Linked DNA regions of Bradyrhizobium sp. AZCC 1610. The protein of the gene in region 1 interacts with the protein of each later gene in a pairwise test. Links are inferred from orthologs where the notes say so. Each region holds a gene or a part of one and is shown on either strand. Other genes may lie near its edges. The genes, in order: rpe and eno.

What was found.
Region 2: the proteins of rpe (region 1) and eno interact in binary tests that used the Escherichia coli proteins (3 or more experiments, as listed by UniProt). The link is inferred for Bradyrhizobium sp. AZCC 1610 from one-to-one orthologs.

What each region holds. Positions count from the first base shown.
Region 1 is NZ_JAZHRR010000001.1:4,228,838-4,236,745, reverse strand. Bases 3,182-5,946 are described here. They hold rpe (ribulose-phosphate 3-epimerase), read right to left. Parts: upstream 5,033-5,946; coding sequence 4,331-5,032; downstream 3,182-4,330. Other genes in these bases: V1279_RS21015 (EF-hand domain-containing protein), read left to right, coding at 5,287-5,946; V1279_RS21025 (hypothetical protein), read right to left, coding at 3,741-4,127; V1279_RS21030 (TetR family transcriptional regulator), read left to right, coding at 3,182-3,624. In the rest of the region: V1279_RS21050 (histidine kinase), read right to left, coding at 1-433; V1279_RS21045 (MotA/TolQ/ExbB proton channel family protein), read left to right, coding at 645-1,409; V1279_RS21040 (hypothetical protein), read left to right, coding at 1,406-2,080; V1279_RS21035 (hypothetical protein), read left to right, coding at 2,073-2,681; more of V1279_RS21030, read left to right, coding at 3,028-3,181; more of V1279_RS21015, read left to right, coding at 5,947-6,039; V1279_RS21010 (P1 family peptidase), read right to left, coding at 6,075-7,070; V1279_RS21005 (MarR family winged helix-turn-helix transcriptional regulator), read left to right, coding at 7,236-7,778; V1279_RS21000 (Bug family tripartite tricarboxylate transporter substrate binding protein), read left to right, coding at 7,796-7,908. UniProt on the Escherichia coli protein: Catalyzes the reversible epimerization of D-ribulose 5-phosphate to D-xylulose 5-phosphate.
Region 2 is NZ_JAZHRR010000001.1:3,494,630-3,502,596, reverse strand. What follows is about bases 1,868-4,691. They hold eno (phosphopyruvate hydratase), read left to right. Parts: upstream 1,868-2,549; coding sequence 2,550-3,833; downstream 3,834-4,691. Other genes in these bases: V1279_RS17335 (zinc-binding dehydrogenase), read left to right, coding at 3,881-4,691; V1279_RS17345 (Vgb family protein), read right to left, coding at 1,868-2,373. Outside these bases: V1279_RS17360 (FkbM family methyltransferase), read right to left, coding at 1-539; V1279_RS17350 (c-type cytochrome), read right to left, coding at 1,016-1,390; more of V1279_RS17345, read right to left, coding at 1,387-1,867; more of V1279_RS17335, read left to right, coding at 4,692-5,017; V1279_RS17330 (NADPH-dependent FMN reductase), read left to right, coding at 5,221-5,775; V1279_RS17325 (FtsB family cell division protein), read left to right, coding at 6,018-6,335; pdhA (pyruvate dehydrogenase (acetyl-transferring) E1 component subunit alpha), read left to right, coding at 6,545-7,564; V1279_RS17315 (pyruvate dehydrogenase complex E1 component subunit beta), read left to right, coding at 7,670-7,967. UniProt on the Escherichia coli protein: Catalyzes the reversible conversion of 2-phosphoglycerate (2-PG) into phosphoenolpyruvate (PEP). It is essential for the degradation of carbohydrates via glycolysis.

The DNA.
Region 1 (7,908 bases):
AGATGGTGCCTGCGGTGACGTTACGCATGCTGATCGACCGGGCAACCGCCGCATGGGTGCCAAACAACGTCTGCACGGCCGCGGCGAACCAGAGTGGCGGCGACTTGCCGATCCCCTTGCTTTGGCCGCAGAGCGGATTCTCGAACGCGCCCGCCGGCTCGAACCGGACGCAAATTCCCGGCGAAATGAGCTTCATCGTCTCGATGGTGCGCCATTCGGACACTGGCACGAGATGTTCGCGCGCTCTGTTGCTGCGCAACAGCAACTCGCGCCAGTAGAGCGCTTCCAGCGCCTGGGAGACCCGTTCTGCGGATGCGGCCGTGGCTCGATCGACGCTGCGATAGGCGTCGATGGTTGCCCAGATGGTGGCCGCGCCCAGACACAAGGCGACGACGACGAGCAGGCGGGCGACGAGTTGAAGCACGAGGCGCATGCGATTACTCCACGGCTTGTCGATGACGGTAACAGCACCGCTATTTCGTTCCAATTGCAAGCCGGGTGGTGACGCGAGATTGGGAAATCTTCCCAACGAACGGCGGGCATATGTCTTTGGACCACGCCCGCGGCCTCTGATCTAACGAAAGGCGAGGGGCCTTTTTGCGGGCGGGCTTCGGAGCAGCAGCCCTCAAGGGAGCTAACGCAGCATGAGTGCCATTGGTGCCGAGACCGCATTATCAGGCACGGCCACGCCGGAACGAGGCGTCTTGCTGCTCTGGATGATCTTTACCGGGCTTTCGGTCTTTGCCGTCTTCCTGCTATGGCGGTACGGGCTGATCCATCTCATGGTCGACTCCGATCGCACCTATATTTCGAGCCTCATCGCCGTTCTCTACTTCATCACCTGCGGCCATTGCTTCTGGCGGACGCGGGCGATCGCGCGGGAAGGCGAGGTCGCAAGGGGCTGTCGCACCATGCTGTCGGCGCCGGACGGCGCGAAGGTGCTCGCCGCCGGTGCGCGCGGTCTGCCGGGCGGGCTGGTCACGGATCACATCCGCAGCCTGGTGACGAAGGCCAAAGCGCAAGCCGCCGGCCGCATCGACCAGACGCTGCTGCTCAGGACGCTGGCCGACCGGTTGCGCGGCTCCAACGGGTTTGGCGCATTCGTTTCCGACACGCTGATGAAGCTCGGGCTGCTCGGCACGATCGTCGGCTTCATCATCATGCTGGCGCCGATCGCGACCCTCGACGCGGCCGACAAGGCCGCCATGAAATCATCGATGGGCCTGATGAGCGACGGCATGGCGGTGGCCATGTACACGACGCTGGCGGGCCTGGTCGGCTCCATCCTCGTCCGCATTCAATACTACATGCTCGATGCCGCGACCCAGCGGGTGTTTTCCGATGCCGTCATGCTGACCGAGACGCACGTCACCCCGGTATTGGAAAGCCGTCCTGGAACGCCACCATGATGGATGACTTCGGTCTCTATCCGCGCGAGGAGGCGTTCGACCCGCTCGGCGTGATGCTGTTCAAGGCGCTGCAGGTGATCGCTTTCCTGTTCTTCCTTGCGTTGCTCGCGGTCTCGCCCGATGCAAAGGATGGCAAGATCGATTCCAAGGCCGAATTCCTCATCACGATGGACTGGCCGGACAATCATCCCGACGACTTCGATCTGTTCGTGCAGGACCCTGCCGGCAACATCGCCTGGTACCGCCGTCGCGAGGCCGGTTTCCTCACCCTCGACCGCGATGATCGCGGCGGCGCGAACGATTTCATCGTCGTCAACGGCAAGAAGATCCTGTCGCCGGTCCGGGAGGAAATCGTCACGGTGCGGGGCGTCGTCGCCGGCGAATACACCGTCAACGTCTCGCACTTTCAGGCCACCACCGGGCAGCCTGTCGCGGTGAGCGTGAAGGTTCAGAAACTCAATCCGGCCGCGCAGGTGATCTTCGACAACAAGCTGACGCTCGATCACTCTGGCCATGAGAAGACGGCGGTGCGCTTCTGGCTCGACGCTGCGGGCAAGGTGATCGACGTACAGCAGCGGCAGAAATCGCTGATGGAGACGTTCCGTAACGTCCGCGCGAATGGCGCGGATCTGGACCCGAAAACAGGCGTCAGGATGCCGCGCCGTGAGTAACCTGCAATCGGTCATCCTCACGCTGGCGATCAGCTACGCCCTGATCGGTGCGCTGTTGCTTCTCGTCCTGGTGTATGCACGCTTGCCCTGGTCGGCCAAGGCGGTCGCCGTGATCGTGACGAGCGGGTTCTATATTGCGAGCTTTGTCGGGGTGCGCGGACTATTGGGCTGGGCCAGCGTCGACAGGCTGCCCGCCACCTTCAAATTGCTGCAGGCCCGTATCGTCGAGCCCCATTCGCTGGAGGGCGATCCGGGCTCGATCTATCTCTGGGTCGAGACGCTCGACGACGGCAATCGGCCGAGCGGTGTCCCCCGGGCGTTCCGCATTCCCTACAGCGACAGCCTTGCGGAAAAGACCGACAAGGCGGCGGGCGAGATCGCCGCCGGCCGTCCGCAGGGCGGTCGCGCCGCCGACTTTGGCGATGGCGGCGGCAGCCTGCTCCAGGCTGCCCGCGAATACATCACGCCCGGCATGATCCTGGACACGTCGGGCGGCGACCCCTCGACCGGCGGGGGATTGGTCGCGGTCCCCCGCGAGGGCGATGGGGTATCGTTTACGCCGCTGCTTCCGCCCCGGATGCCGCCGAAGGACGAGCAATAGGCTTCCGAGGAGGGAGCGTTGGCCCCGACAATCACGGATTATTGACTAACAGATATTGAAATCTGTCAGCGAGACATGCTATATCCATTGCCGACGCCAAGACTGGGTGTCGCCCGGCTCGTAGGTCTGAGCCCGGGTACTTGCAAAGGACTACGCTAATGACTGCCCATCTCATTCATCTGACCGCCCAAATCCAGCGCTGGCTCAACCAGAGCGTCGCCCGTCATCTCGCCGCCCAGGCCGAGCGGCTGGAGCCGGTGGTGAAACATTAACCCGCCAAGGGGATTAGACGGAATTATAAGGGGGATTAGATGACCACCCGTCCCATCGTTTCGCAGGTGCGCGCATGAACGAAGTCGTGGTTCTGACCCCCGAACGGATTCTGGAGGTTACCGAGGATGTTCTGCGCCGCTACGGACTGGCCAAAGCAACCGTAGTGGATGTTGCCCGCGCCCTCGATGTCAGCCACGGCAGCGTCTATCGCCATTTCCCCAGCAAGGCCTCGCTGCGCGAGGCGGTGGCCAAGCGTTGGCTCGACCGTCTCAGCGCGCCGCTCTTGAAGGTCGCAGAAGCTTCCGGCCCGGCGCCCGCCCGGCTGGAGAAGTGGCTACGCACGATGTTTTCGATCAAGCACGAGCGGCTTGGCGACGATCCCGAGATGTTTGCGACCTACCTGACGCTGGCGCGCGAGGCCTGCAAGGCCGTGAATTGCCACAAGGACTGCCTGGTCGATCAGATCGCGCTTATCCTGTCCGACGGCGTGAAGCAGGGCGCGTTCGAGGTCGCCGATGTCAAGGTTTCGGCGCGCGCCATTTTCGACGCCACCAGCCGTTTCCACCATCCCGCCCATGCCGAGGAATGGAACGAGCCGGGTGCCCCGGCGCGGATCGACGCATTGCTGGCGCTACTGCTCAAGGGTTTGAAAGCGCCCCGCAAGCACTGACTTTCCTGCACGACTGATCAACGTTGCCCGCCGCGATCGTCGACGCGATGAATGCCGTGGCGCGGCCTTGGCCGGTGCAGGAAGGCGGCTAGCTCCGGATCAGGCAGCCCGTGCGCTCAGTCGAGGGTCTGGACAGGCGGCAGCGCTGTTTTGGCTGAACGCGGCGGGTTCGGCACGGGATAGCTGGTGGCGCGGCCGCTCCGGTCGGCTTGGCCGGCGGAATTGGATGCGGGGGCCACGGCTTCCGCCCTGGCGCCGCGCACGCCGTCCCTTGAAGACTGCCTGCGGTGCCGCGACGACGACCGCGAGCCTTCCAGTCCCCACGACCGCGATATCGAAGGCCCGGCCGTATAGCCGACGAAGGCTCCGGCGACGGCCCCGACTGGGCCCAGCACGACGGCGCCGGCCACCGCGCCCAGTGCAGCGTCGCCCGCGCGCTGCGCGAGCGCGGCGGAGGGGGCGAGTACCAGGAGCATGGCGGCTGTGGTGTAGGCCTTGATCATATTTCCGTCCCATCCGTGAAAGACGGGATGCTGTTCTGCCTTTATGGCGAGATGCGTGACGTTTTGTGGCCGCAGCATGGACTTTCAGGTTCCATGGCCAACTCCGCGTCTGATGTGGCTTTCCTGCCGGCTGCTAAGTGCGACGGCGCGCGCGCTCGAACTGCCACAGCAATGGCTCGGCGCGCGGGCGAGGCTTGTCCGCGTCAGACCGCTTCGCCGCGCGCCAGCGCCGCCGCGTGACGGATCGCGGAAATATTGGCCTTATAGGCCTCTGTTGTGCCGCCCTTGAATACTGCGGAGCCCGCCACAAACGCGTTGGCGCCTGCCGCGGCAAGCTGGCCGGAAACGTCAGGGCCGACGCCGCCATCGACCTCGATATCGATCGGGCGGCCCGCGGTCATCGCCCTGATGTCGCTGACCTTGCCGAGCGCCGATTTGATAAAAGCCTGGCCGCCGAAGCCCGGATTGACCGACATGACCAGCACCAGATCGATCAGGTCGATGACGTATTCGATCGCGCTCGCCGGCGTGCCGGGATTGAGCGAGACGCCGGCCTTCTTGCCGAGCGCGCGGATCGCCTGCAGCGAGCGATGCAGATGCGGCCCGGCCTCGGCATGGACGGTGATGTGATCGCAGCCGGCTTTTGCAAACGCCTCGAGATAGGGGTCGCAGGGCGAGATCATCAGATGGGCGTCGAAGATTTTCTTCGTATGCGGGCGCATCGCCTTGATGACATCGGGCCCGTAGGAAATGTTCGGCACGAAATGCCCGTCCATCACGTCGAGATGGATCCAGTCGGCACCCGCCGCGTCCACGGCGCGGACTTCTTCGCCCAGCTTGGCGAAATCCGCCGCCAGGATTGACGGCGCGATGACGAGGGGACGCGACGCAAATTGCTGAGACATGTGCGCTTTCCCAAAACTCTTAAGGGGCTGGATGGCTCCGCGTAACATGCAGGGCGGCCGGGGGCAATGCGACCGCCAAGCTGCCTGTGGGCAGGAAAAATCTGCCGGAGCGGGCAGCTATTGCCGGGTTTGCCAGACGGAATCGGATGCGGGAAAGCCTGGTTTTATTGGGTTTTTCATCATGGCATGGCGCTTGCTGAGGAACATGCGCGAGCTATCGGCCGCGACCGCCGCGGCGTTGTTGGAGTTTTGCCATGTTCCTTGCTTTGGGCGCTGCGTCCTCGGCTATCGATGCCCTCAAGGCGCTGACGTCGTCGAAGTCGTCGTCCGCGCCGACCACCGGCGTCAGCCAGAACTCTGCAAGTCCGTTCGCTCTGTTCTCCTCGAACACGTCGGCTTCGGTCGGTCCGGGATCCGGCACGCCTGGCGGCGGTTCGCAGATATCGCCGGAAACCATGAGCGCGCTGCTCGACGCCCAAAGCCAGTCCTCGGCAGGATCGACCACGGCATCCAAGAGCCGCCACAGTGCGCTGAAGGATTTGTTCGGGCAGATTGATGGCGACGGTGACGGCAAGATCACCAAATCGGAATTTGAAGAGGCGCTGGGCGCCGGCGGCACCAACCTCGCGCAGGCCGACAGCGTGTTCGGCAAGCTCGACAAGGATGGCGACGGCTCGGTCAGCCTCAATGAGCTGGCATCGGCGCTGAAGGGCGGCAAAAAAACTCACCATGATCACCATGCCGCCAGCGAGTCCGACGGATCGAATTCCGATCCGTTCTCGCAGGCCCTGCAGGGCGCTTCCAGCACGTCCGTCACCAACAGCGACGGTTCGGTGACGACGTCGCTCACTTATGCAGGCGGATCCAAGGTAACGATGACGTCGGCCGCCGGCAAAAGCTCATCCACATCAGCGGCATCGTCCTACAATTTCATCGAGCAGATGATCCAGCGTCAGGCCCAGGCAATTTCATCGGGCGCCACCGCATCGCTCTCGGTCAGCGCCTGAGCACGAGACCCGGCGAGATTCCTTCGGACTGCGACCTAACCGAAGCGATCGCTCCACGCCGGTAGCGCACCCAGAAAGGGTAGCGCGGTCGCACTATGGACACCGCGCGCAATTGCGCGGGCGACGGTGTTCGCGGCCACCATGCCGAGTTCGGTGAGGCCGAACAGCGGATCGATCGGCTTCTTGCCGGTCGCTGCGGCAAACACCACGTCGCCATCCAGCGGCGCATGCACCGGATAGATGGCGCGCGCCATACCGGTTTGCGCGATCATCGCGAGCCGCCTGGCCTGGGGCTTGGTCAGCACGGCATCGGTGACGACGGCCACCAGCGTGGTGTTCTCCGCAGGGCTTGCTGCCGGACCGCCCTTCAGGCGCGCCCGCAGCATATCAGGCGTGAACGAGGGCGGCATTCCGCGCCCGCCAAACTCAGTGCCCGTCTCGAACGGCGCCGCCCAGAACCATGGGCCGTCGCCTATGGTCACGCTGCCCACCGCATTGACCACCGCGAGCGCGCCGACGGTGACGCCGCCTTCGGTCTGTGCGGAAGCCGAGCCAAGGCCGCCCTTGAAATTGGCTGTTGTCGCGCCGAGGCCGGCGCCGACGCTGCCCAGCGCGAAATCCACGCCAGCCGCATTCGCCGCGGCATAGCCGAGGTCGCGGTAGGGCGGGAAACGTCCCCACGCCTTGTTGCCGCCGTTGAGCAGATCGAAACAGATCGCGCCCGGAACGATCGGGATCACCGCGTCGCGCACCCGGAAGCCACGTCCCCGTTCGGCGAGCCATGCCTGCACGCCGCCGGCGGCGTCCAGTCCGAGCGCCGAGCCGCCGGAAAGCGCGATGCCGTCGATCGCCTCGACGGTGCTTTCGGGGCTGAGCAGCGCGTCCTCGCGCGTGCCAGGGCCGCCGCCGCGCACGTCGATCGAGGCCACGGCAGGGGAGTCGAAAAGGATTGCGGTGACGCCGGAGGCGAGCGCCGCGTCGTGGGCGTGGCCGACGCTGACGCCGGATATGTCGGTGAGGAGATTTCTCAAAGAGCCGATCCGTCGGGCGCGTTGTTTCATTGGGAATACACCAGTCGCGAAAAACGTCGCGACTGTCCAGCACCATTCTAATCGCTCAGTTCGGCGTCCGGCTGCGTTGACAATGGAGTTACTCAAACATATGATGATCAAAATTATGACTATATATGGCGTGCCATGTCCGACACGGCTTCCGATAGCGATCTTCAAGCGGGCGGTTCGCTAATTCACATCGGCCGTGACGGCGTGCCGCTTCGCCGGGTCTTGGCGCCACTCACCCGAAGCCTTCAACAAATCTGCGCGTCAGTCATCGCTGAAGCCTTGGCCGAAGCCGGGTTGGTCCAGCTTGAATATGCCTTGCTGGTGTTCGTCAATGATGCGCCCGGCATCAGCCAGCAAACGCTCGCCGAGGCAATGGGGGTTGATCGCAACAATGTCGGTCTGATCGCCGGAAAACTCGAAGCGAGAGGGCTTCTCAGGCGAACAGTCAACGGGGACGATCGCCGCGCGCGTCAAGTCTATTTGACCCGAAAGGGAGAACGCCTGTGGCGGCAATGCCAGCCGGAAGTCTTTGCCGCCAACCAGCGCGTTCTGGCGCCGCTGAACGCATCGGAAAAAAAGCTGTTCATTGATATGCTTGTGCGGCTGGTGGAAGGAAACCGTGTCCATGCGCGGCCCGGTGCCGGACGACGCAAGCGAACTTCACGCAAGTCCATTTAGGCACGGGGGATAACGGCATGCATGCATTCCAGCGTTTTGCATATGCTCTGATTGCCATCGCGGTAACGTGGTCCCCGGTGGAGGCGCTCTCGCAGACCTGGCCACAGCGGACCGTCAAGATCGTCCTTCC
Region 2 (7,967 bases), 730 kb from region 1 along the record:
CCGATATCGACGAAGATATTGCCGGGAGCCAGGCAGCGCTTGAAGATACGTTCGAGAAACATTTCGTGGGTATGGAAAAAGTACTTCTTCATCAACCTATGCAATGACATATCGATCTCGTAATGCACGCCGTTGAAGCGCGTGGTCGCGAGGCCCGTCGGCGGCGTCCTGAACTGCTCGATCGCGCGGCGGTGTACGATATCGGCAAGCTTGAGCGGATCGCTCGATGCATATTTCAGGAGGAAGCGCGCGGTCTTCCGAGCAATCATGGCGGCCTCACGAACTTGATGTTGCGAACATGCGGACGATCTGTGGCCGGCAATTGACCAATCTGTGGCGTCAATCGTTCGAGAGTTTTTCTCAGCCGTGAATCTTCTGCACCTGCGATCTATGCAATCATCATTGTCGCGGCCGTTTATTTCTCTATTGAGGCGTCTTCTGAAAATTCCCGCGCGCAGAAGGCGTTCAAGCCATGCCCGAACGCTTGGCGTGCCTAACCCCGGCCGCGATAGGGCGCGACGCCCTGGTCGGGTACCCACATGCCGTTGGGGAGTTTGCCGGTCTGCCAGAACACGTCGATCGGGATGCCGCGCCGCGTGGATACCAGTAGCCGCCGATGCGAAGCCATTTCGGCTTGATCTCGGCTGCAATCCGCTTGCCGATCATGACCGTGCAGTCCTCATGAAAGGCGCCGTGATTGCGGAAGCTGGCGACATAGAGCTTCAGCGATTTGGATTCCAGCAGCCACTGGCCCGGCACATAGTCGATCATCAGATGCGCGAAATCAGGCTGGCCCGTCACCGGGCAGATCGAGGTGAATTCCGGCGCCGTGAAACGAACCAGATAGTTGGTATCGGCCTGCGGATTGGGCACGCGATCGAGCTGCGCCTTTTCCGGGCTGTCCGGCCATTCCACGGCGCGGCCGAGCTGCAATGATTTCTGCAATGATTTTTTGGCCATCATGATCGTCCTTTGCGAGGCTGACATGGACGCAACAGGCGTCGATCGTCAACCGTCAGCGCGAGGCGGGGTCTTCGAGAAACCGCACCAGCGCCTGCCGCTCGGCGGCGTCCTCGATCCCGCGCATCGACATCCACAATCCCGGAAACATCGCGGCCGGATCGGCGAGGAAGATCTCCAGGCGCTTCGCATCCCAACGCAGTCCTTCGTCGCGGGCCTTGCGCAGCACCGGCGAGTAATCGAAATCGGTGTTGCCAGCCACGACGCGGCCGATCAGCCCGGAGAGGTTGGGACCGGGCAGGCCGCGCTCGGCGGGATCGAGGCTGTGGCAGGCGCGGCAGGGCGCGAACGCCCGCACGCCGTTTTCCTCCGCGGCGGCGGCAGCGGGCAGCAGAAGGGACAACAGCAGCAGGACCGCGAAGGACTTCACGCGACCGTCTGTATCACGACCAGGCGGTCATTGCCGGATTCGCCGCCCCAGGTTTCGCCGGGCCGGCCGTCGAGCTGGCGCACATTCGCGCCCGATTTGTCGCTGGGGAATGCGTTGAATTTTTCCGTCACCGGATCGAAGCGCACGATCGCATTGGCGCCGAAATCGGTGGCCCAGACCTTGTCCTTGTCGTCGACATAGACGGCATAGGTGCGCGGATTGCTGCCGGGCAGCTTCCACGCTTTCCAGGAGCCGTCGGCAGGATCGTGAACCGACACATTGCCGCTGTTCCATTCGCTGACCCAGATGCGGCCCTTGGAATCCGACCACACGCGCCGTGCGCCCTGATTCGGCGTCGGCGGCTCGACCACGGTGGCGTTGCCGGTAGCGGTGTCGATTTTGGCGATGTGGTTGCCGCCGAGCGAGGCGTACCAGATGTCGCCCTTTGGCGTGACGGTCATGCCGTAGGTGCCGCGCCCGCGCGGCGATTTGAATACGGTCATGTCGCCCGATTTCGGATCGAGCCGGCCATAGATGCCGGATTGGCCGGTAAACCAGTAGATGCCGGCTTTGTCGAACACGCCGGTGTTCAGGTTGGCATAAGCCTCTTTTTCGGGCAGGCGGAACAGCGTCACCTTATGATCGGCGGGGTCGACGCGCGCGATTGCATTCTGTCCGCCCTCGGTTACCCAGGGAGCGCCATCAGGGCCGATGATGACGCCATGGGGCGCCGCGCCCTTGCCGAGATCCACGAGCTTGTAGGAGCCGTCGCGCGGATCGAGCCGCCCCAGCGTGCCATTGCGCTGGCCGCAGAACCAGATCGTGCCGTCGGGGGCAGGGGTGGTGTCGCGCGAGCCCATGCCCGCTTTGACCGGATAATATTTGACGCGGAACGGGCCTTCCTGGGCGCTCGCGTGGCGCAGGAGGGCGGGCGCGGCCAGGATTCCAGCGGCGGTGGTTCCAAGAAACTGGCGGCGATTCATTGCGTTACCCCGGCTTGTGAACGTGAAGGTTTGGACGCCGATATCAACCTTGGAGCAGTCTACCCTGACCCATCTCCATCGTCCGGAAAAGGCCGCAGCCAAAGCGTTCACATTTGCTTGCGCGCCGTGTAAGACGCCCCCGAAACATGATCCATCATTCCCAGGAAAGTGCAGACATGACCGCCATCGTCGACATCATTGGCCGCGAAATTCTCGATAGCCGGGGCAATCCCACCGTTGAAGTCGATGTGGTGCTCGAAGACGGCTCGGTCGGCCGTGCCGCGGTGCCATCGGGTGCCTCCACTGGCGCGCATGAGGCGGTCGAGCTGCGGGACGGCGACAGGAAGCGTTATCTCGGCAAGGGCGTGCAGAAGGCGGTCGAGGCGGTCAACGGCGAAATCTTCGAGGCGCTGAGCGATCAGGCCGTCGAGGAACAGGTCCAGATCGACCAGATCATGATCGATCTCGACGGCACCCCGAACAAGAGCCGGCTTGGCGCCAACGCCATCCTCGGCGTCTCGCTGGCCTGTGCCAAGGCTGCGGCGGAATCCTTCGACATGCCGCTCTATCGCTATGTCGGCGGCACCTCGGCGCGGACGCTGCCGGTGCCGATGATGAACATCATCAATGGCGGCATGCATGCCGACAACCCGATCGATTTCCAGGAATTCATGATCCTGCCGGTCGGGGCGGCGAGCTTCGCCGAAGCGCTGCGCTGCGGCTCGGAAATCTTCCACACGCTGCGGGGCGAGCTGAAAAAAGCCGGCCACAACACCAATGTCGGCGACGAGGGCGGCTTTGCGCCGAACATTCCGTCGGCGGACGCAGCCCTCGATTTCGTGGTGAGCGCGATCGGCAAGGCCGGCTACAAGGCAGGCAGCGACGTGATGCTCGGCCTCGATTGCGCGGCGACCGAGTTCTTCAAGGACGGCGCTTACGTCTATGGCGGCGAGAACAAGACGCGCTCGCGCTCTGAGCAGGCGAAATATCTCGCCGATCTCGTCTCGCGTTATCCGATCGTCTCGATCGAGGACGGCATGTCCGAGGACGACATGGACGGCTGGAAGGAATTGACCGATTTGATCGGCAAGAAGTGCCAGCTGGTCGGCGACGATCTGTTCGTCACCAACGTCACGCGGCTTGCCGACGGCATCAAGAATGGCCGCGCCAACTCGATCCTGATCAAGGTCAACCAGATCGGCACGCTGACGGAGACGCTCGCCTCGGTGGAGATGGCCCACAAGGCCGGCTACACCTCCGTGATGTCGCATCGTTCGGGCGAGACCGAAGACTCCACCATCGCCGACCTCGCGGTCGCCACCAATTGCGGACAGATCAAGACCGGATCATTGGCGCGCTCCGACCGCACGGCCAAGTACAACCAGCTCCTGCGTATCGAACAGCAACTCGGCGCGCAGGCAATATATGCGGGCAAGGCAGTTTTCAAGGCACTGGCGTAACGCACCAGCGCATCCAGATATAACAGACACAAAAGGGGAGGATTGCGATGAGCGACGGCAGAAGCGGGCTGCAACTGCGTTCGCTGCTCAAGAAGAGCGGCGAACTCGAACTGTCGCTGGTGGACGTCCCGACGCCCGAACCGGCCGACGATGAAGTCGTGGTCCGTGTCGAGGCGACGCCGATCAACCCGTCCGATCTCGGGCTCCTGATCGGCCCGGCCGACATGTCGACAGCCAAGGAATCCGGCACCAAGGACGCTCCCGTGGTGACGGCGAAGATGCCGGAAGCGGCCATGCGGATGATGGGCGGCCGGCTCGATCAATCGCTCCCGGTGGGCAATGAAGGTGCCGGCGTCGTGATCAGGGCCGGGTCGTCAGACGCTGCGAAAGCGCTGATGGGCAACAACGTCTCGATGATCGGCGGCGCGATGTACTCGCAGTATCGCACCATCAAGGTCAGGGACGTGATGGAGCTGCCGGCCGGCACCACGCCTACCGACGGCGCGTCGTGGTTCGTCAATCCGCTGACCGCGCTCGGCATGACCGAAACCATGCGGCGCGAAAATCACAAGGCGCTGGTGCACACCGCCGCCGCCTCCAACCTCGGCCAGATGCTCAACAAGGTCTGCATCAAGGACGGCATCGGCCTCGTCAACATCGTGCGCAGCAAGGAGCAGGCCGACATCCTGCACAAGATTGGCGCCAAATATGTCGTCGATTCCACCGCAGATACCTTCATGGACGATCTGACCAACGCGCTGGTGGAAACCGGTGCAACGATTGCGTTCGACGCCATCGGCGGCGGCAAGCTCGCGGGGCAAATCCTTACCTGCATGGAGATCGCGGCCAACAAGACCGCCAAGGAATACAGCCGCTACGGCTCGAACGTGTACAAACAGGTCTATATCTACGGCAGCCTCGACAACCGTCCGACCGAACTGAGCCGGGCGTTCGGATTGACCTGGGGGGTCGGCGGCTGGCTGCTGACGCCGTTCCTGCAGAAGATCGGCCCGGCCGAAATCGGCCGGCTGCGCCAGCGCGTGGCGTCCGAACTCAAGACCACGTTTGCCAGCCACTACACGCAAGTTGTGTCGCTGCAGGAAACGCTGCAGCTTTCCAACATCGCGATCTACAACAAGCGCTCCACCGGTGAGAAATTTCTGATCAATCCGAACAAGGGCTGAGTGGCCCGGCAGGCACGTTTATTCCGCTACGAACCGACAAGCCGCCTGAAAGAGGCGGCTTGTTCTGTTTTGGCGTCAGCCACGATGCTGAGGGATAAGAATTTTCTCGCAAAGCCGGCACAAACGCCCAGTTCATGCACTTGCATCTTTCCGTCGATTTGGCGTAAGGGAGGCTAGCGCTTCCGCTTCAAGAGGGATTTAGAATGGCCACCTACAATATCGTCACGATCGTCGGCAGTCTTCGCAAAGAGAGTTTTTCGCTCAAGGTCGCCAATGCGCTGGCCAAGCTGGCGCCGGCTTCGCTGAAGCTCGACGTCACCACGCTGGGCGACATTTCCTTCTTCAACCAGGATCTGGAAGCCGCACCTCCGGCCGACTGGCTGGCGTTCCGCGAAAAGCTGCAGAAGTCGAACGGCGTGCTGTTCGTTACCCCCGAATATAACCGCTCGATCCCTGGCGTGTTGAAGAACGCCATCGACGTCGCCTCGCGCCCTTACGGCAAGAGCTCGTTCCTCGGCAAGCCGATCGGCATTGTCAGCAACTCGCCTGGGGCGCTCGGTGGCGTCAGCGCGGCCAAGCATCTGCAGAACATCCTGCCGGGTATTGCCGGCCCGATCCTCGGCCAGCCCGAAATCTATCTGAACGGCGTCGGCGATGCCTTCGACGACAAGGGCCAGCTCACCAAGGAAGCGGTGCAAAAGGTGCTGCAGCAATATCTCGACGCCTTCGCGGCGTTCATCGAGAAGCAGAACAGGTAACCCGTCATTGCGAGCCAACGGGTCGCGCAAATGCGCGCCCGATGACAGGTTCCGCGAAGCAATCCATACCGCGGCATGGCGGATAGATGGATTGCTTCCGCCTTCGCTCTTAAAAGCTACGGCGGACAAGTCGTCGCTTCCGCTCCCTTGCGCAAACGCTTGCGTTTATCGCAGGCAATGACGATGGGGACAGCACGCTTCCTATTAGGATTCCATTAACCCGGCCGTCGCATCTTGGGCTCATGGTCTCCCGTACCCGCCTGAAATCCATCCTGACCGGCCTCGCCCTCTACACGATGGCGGCGCTGATGGTCGGCTATTTTGGGGTCAACGCGTATACCGGCAAATACGGGCTGAACGCGCGCCAGGAACTCGATCAGGAAATCATCGCGCTCACCTCGGAGCTGGCGCGGCTGAAGCGGGAGCGGGCGCAGGGCGAGCAACGGGTTTCGCTGTTGCGGTCCAACCGGGTCGATCCTGATATGCTGGACGAGCGCGCGCGCTTTCAGCTCGACTACGCCAATCCGCGCGATCTGGTCCGGACCATCAAGCCGAACTAGTTTTCAAACCGATGTCACGGACACCGCCGTCGTTTGCTTGACGTCCGCACGCCGGTCCGCAAATTTCAAAAAACTACAAAATCGATTTCGAAAATGTCGCGCCGCGTTGCAGTGCAGTATAGCATTATTTTCCTGAGCTCACGCAATCCTTTCACGGCGGTTTGAGTTGGGTTAGAGAGGGCTGATCGTCTCTCTCATCCGGATTTGCCATGGCCGCACCCAAGAAAAGCGTCGAGAAGGAATCAGGGCAAAAGGCAAACGCATCCCCACCGGAATTCACCAAGGCCCAGGAACTGGCGGCGCTGCGGGACATGCTGCTGATCCGGCGCTTCGAGGAAAAGGCCGGCCAGCTTTACGGCATGGGCGCCATCGGCGGCTTCTGCCATCTCTATATCGGCCAGGAAGCCGTGGTGGTCGGCATGCAGATGGCCCTCAAGCAGGGCGATCAGGTCATAACAGGATACCGCGACCACGGCCACATGCTGGCGTGCGGGATGGACGCCAAAGGCGTCATGGCTGAACTCACCGGCCGCCGCGGCGGCTACTCCAAGGGCAAGGGCGGCTCTATGCACATGTTCAGCATGGAGAAGAATTTCTACGGCGGCCACGGCATCGTCGGCGCCCAGGTGTCGCTCGGCACTGGCCTTGCTTTCGCCAACCGCTACCGTGGCAATGATTTCGTCAGCGTGGCCTATTTCGGCGACGGCGCGTCCAACCAGGGGCAGGTCTACGAGAGCTTCAACATGGCGGAGCTGTGGAAGCTCCCGGTGATCTATGTGATCGAGAACAACCGCTACGCCATGGGTACATCGGTGACGCGCTCCTCGGCCCTGACCGATTTTTCCAAGCGCGGCGCCTCCTTCAACATTCCGGGCCAGCAGATCGACGGCATGGACGTCCGCGCCGTCAAGGCCGCGGGCGACGAGGCAGTTGCCTGGTGCCGCGCCGGCAAGGGGCCGTTCATCCTGGAAATGCAGACCTATCGCTACCGCGGCCACTCGATGTCCGATCCCGCCAAGTACCGGACTCGCGAAGAGGTCGACAAGATCCGCACCGACCAGGATCCGATCGAACAGGTTCGCAACCGCCTGCTGGCCGCCAAGGTCAGCGAGCAGGAGCTGAAGGCCATCGACGCCGAGGTGCGCGAGATCGTCAACGCGTCGGCGGATTTCGCCCAGCGCGATCCCGAGCCCGATCCTTCCGAACTCTGGACCGACATCTACCGCTAAATTCAAAAACACGTATTCCGCAAAAGTGGTAACCGGTTTTGCGATCAGAATACGTGCAAATCAAATGAGCGCAGAACAAACTGAAGAGTGATTTCGGGAGCTGATATGCCCATTCAAGTGCTGATGCCTGCGCTGTCGCCCACCATGGAAAAGGGCAACCTTGCGAAGTGGCTGAAGAAGGAAGGCGAGACGATCAAGTCGGGCGATGTCATCGCCGAGATCGAGACCGACAAGGCGACGATGGAAGTCGAGGCGACCGATGAGGGTACGCTCGGCAAGATATTGATTCCGGAAGGCACCGCCGACGTCGCGGTCAATACGCCGATCGCAACCATTCTGTCCGACGGTGAGAGTGCGGCCGATCTCGGCAAGGTGAGCGCGCCGGCGCCGCAGGCCAAGGCCG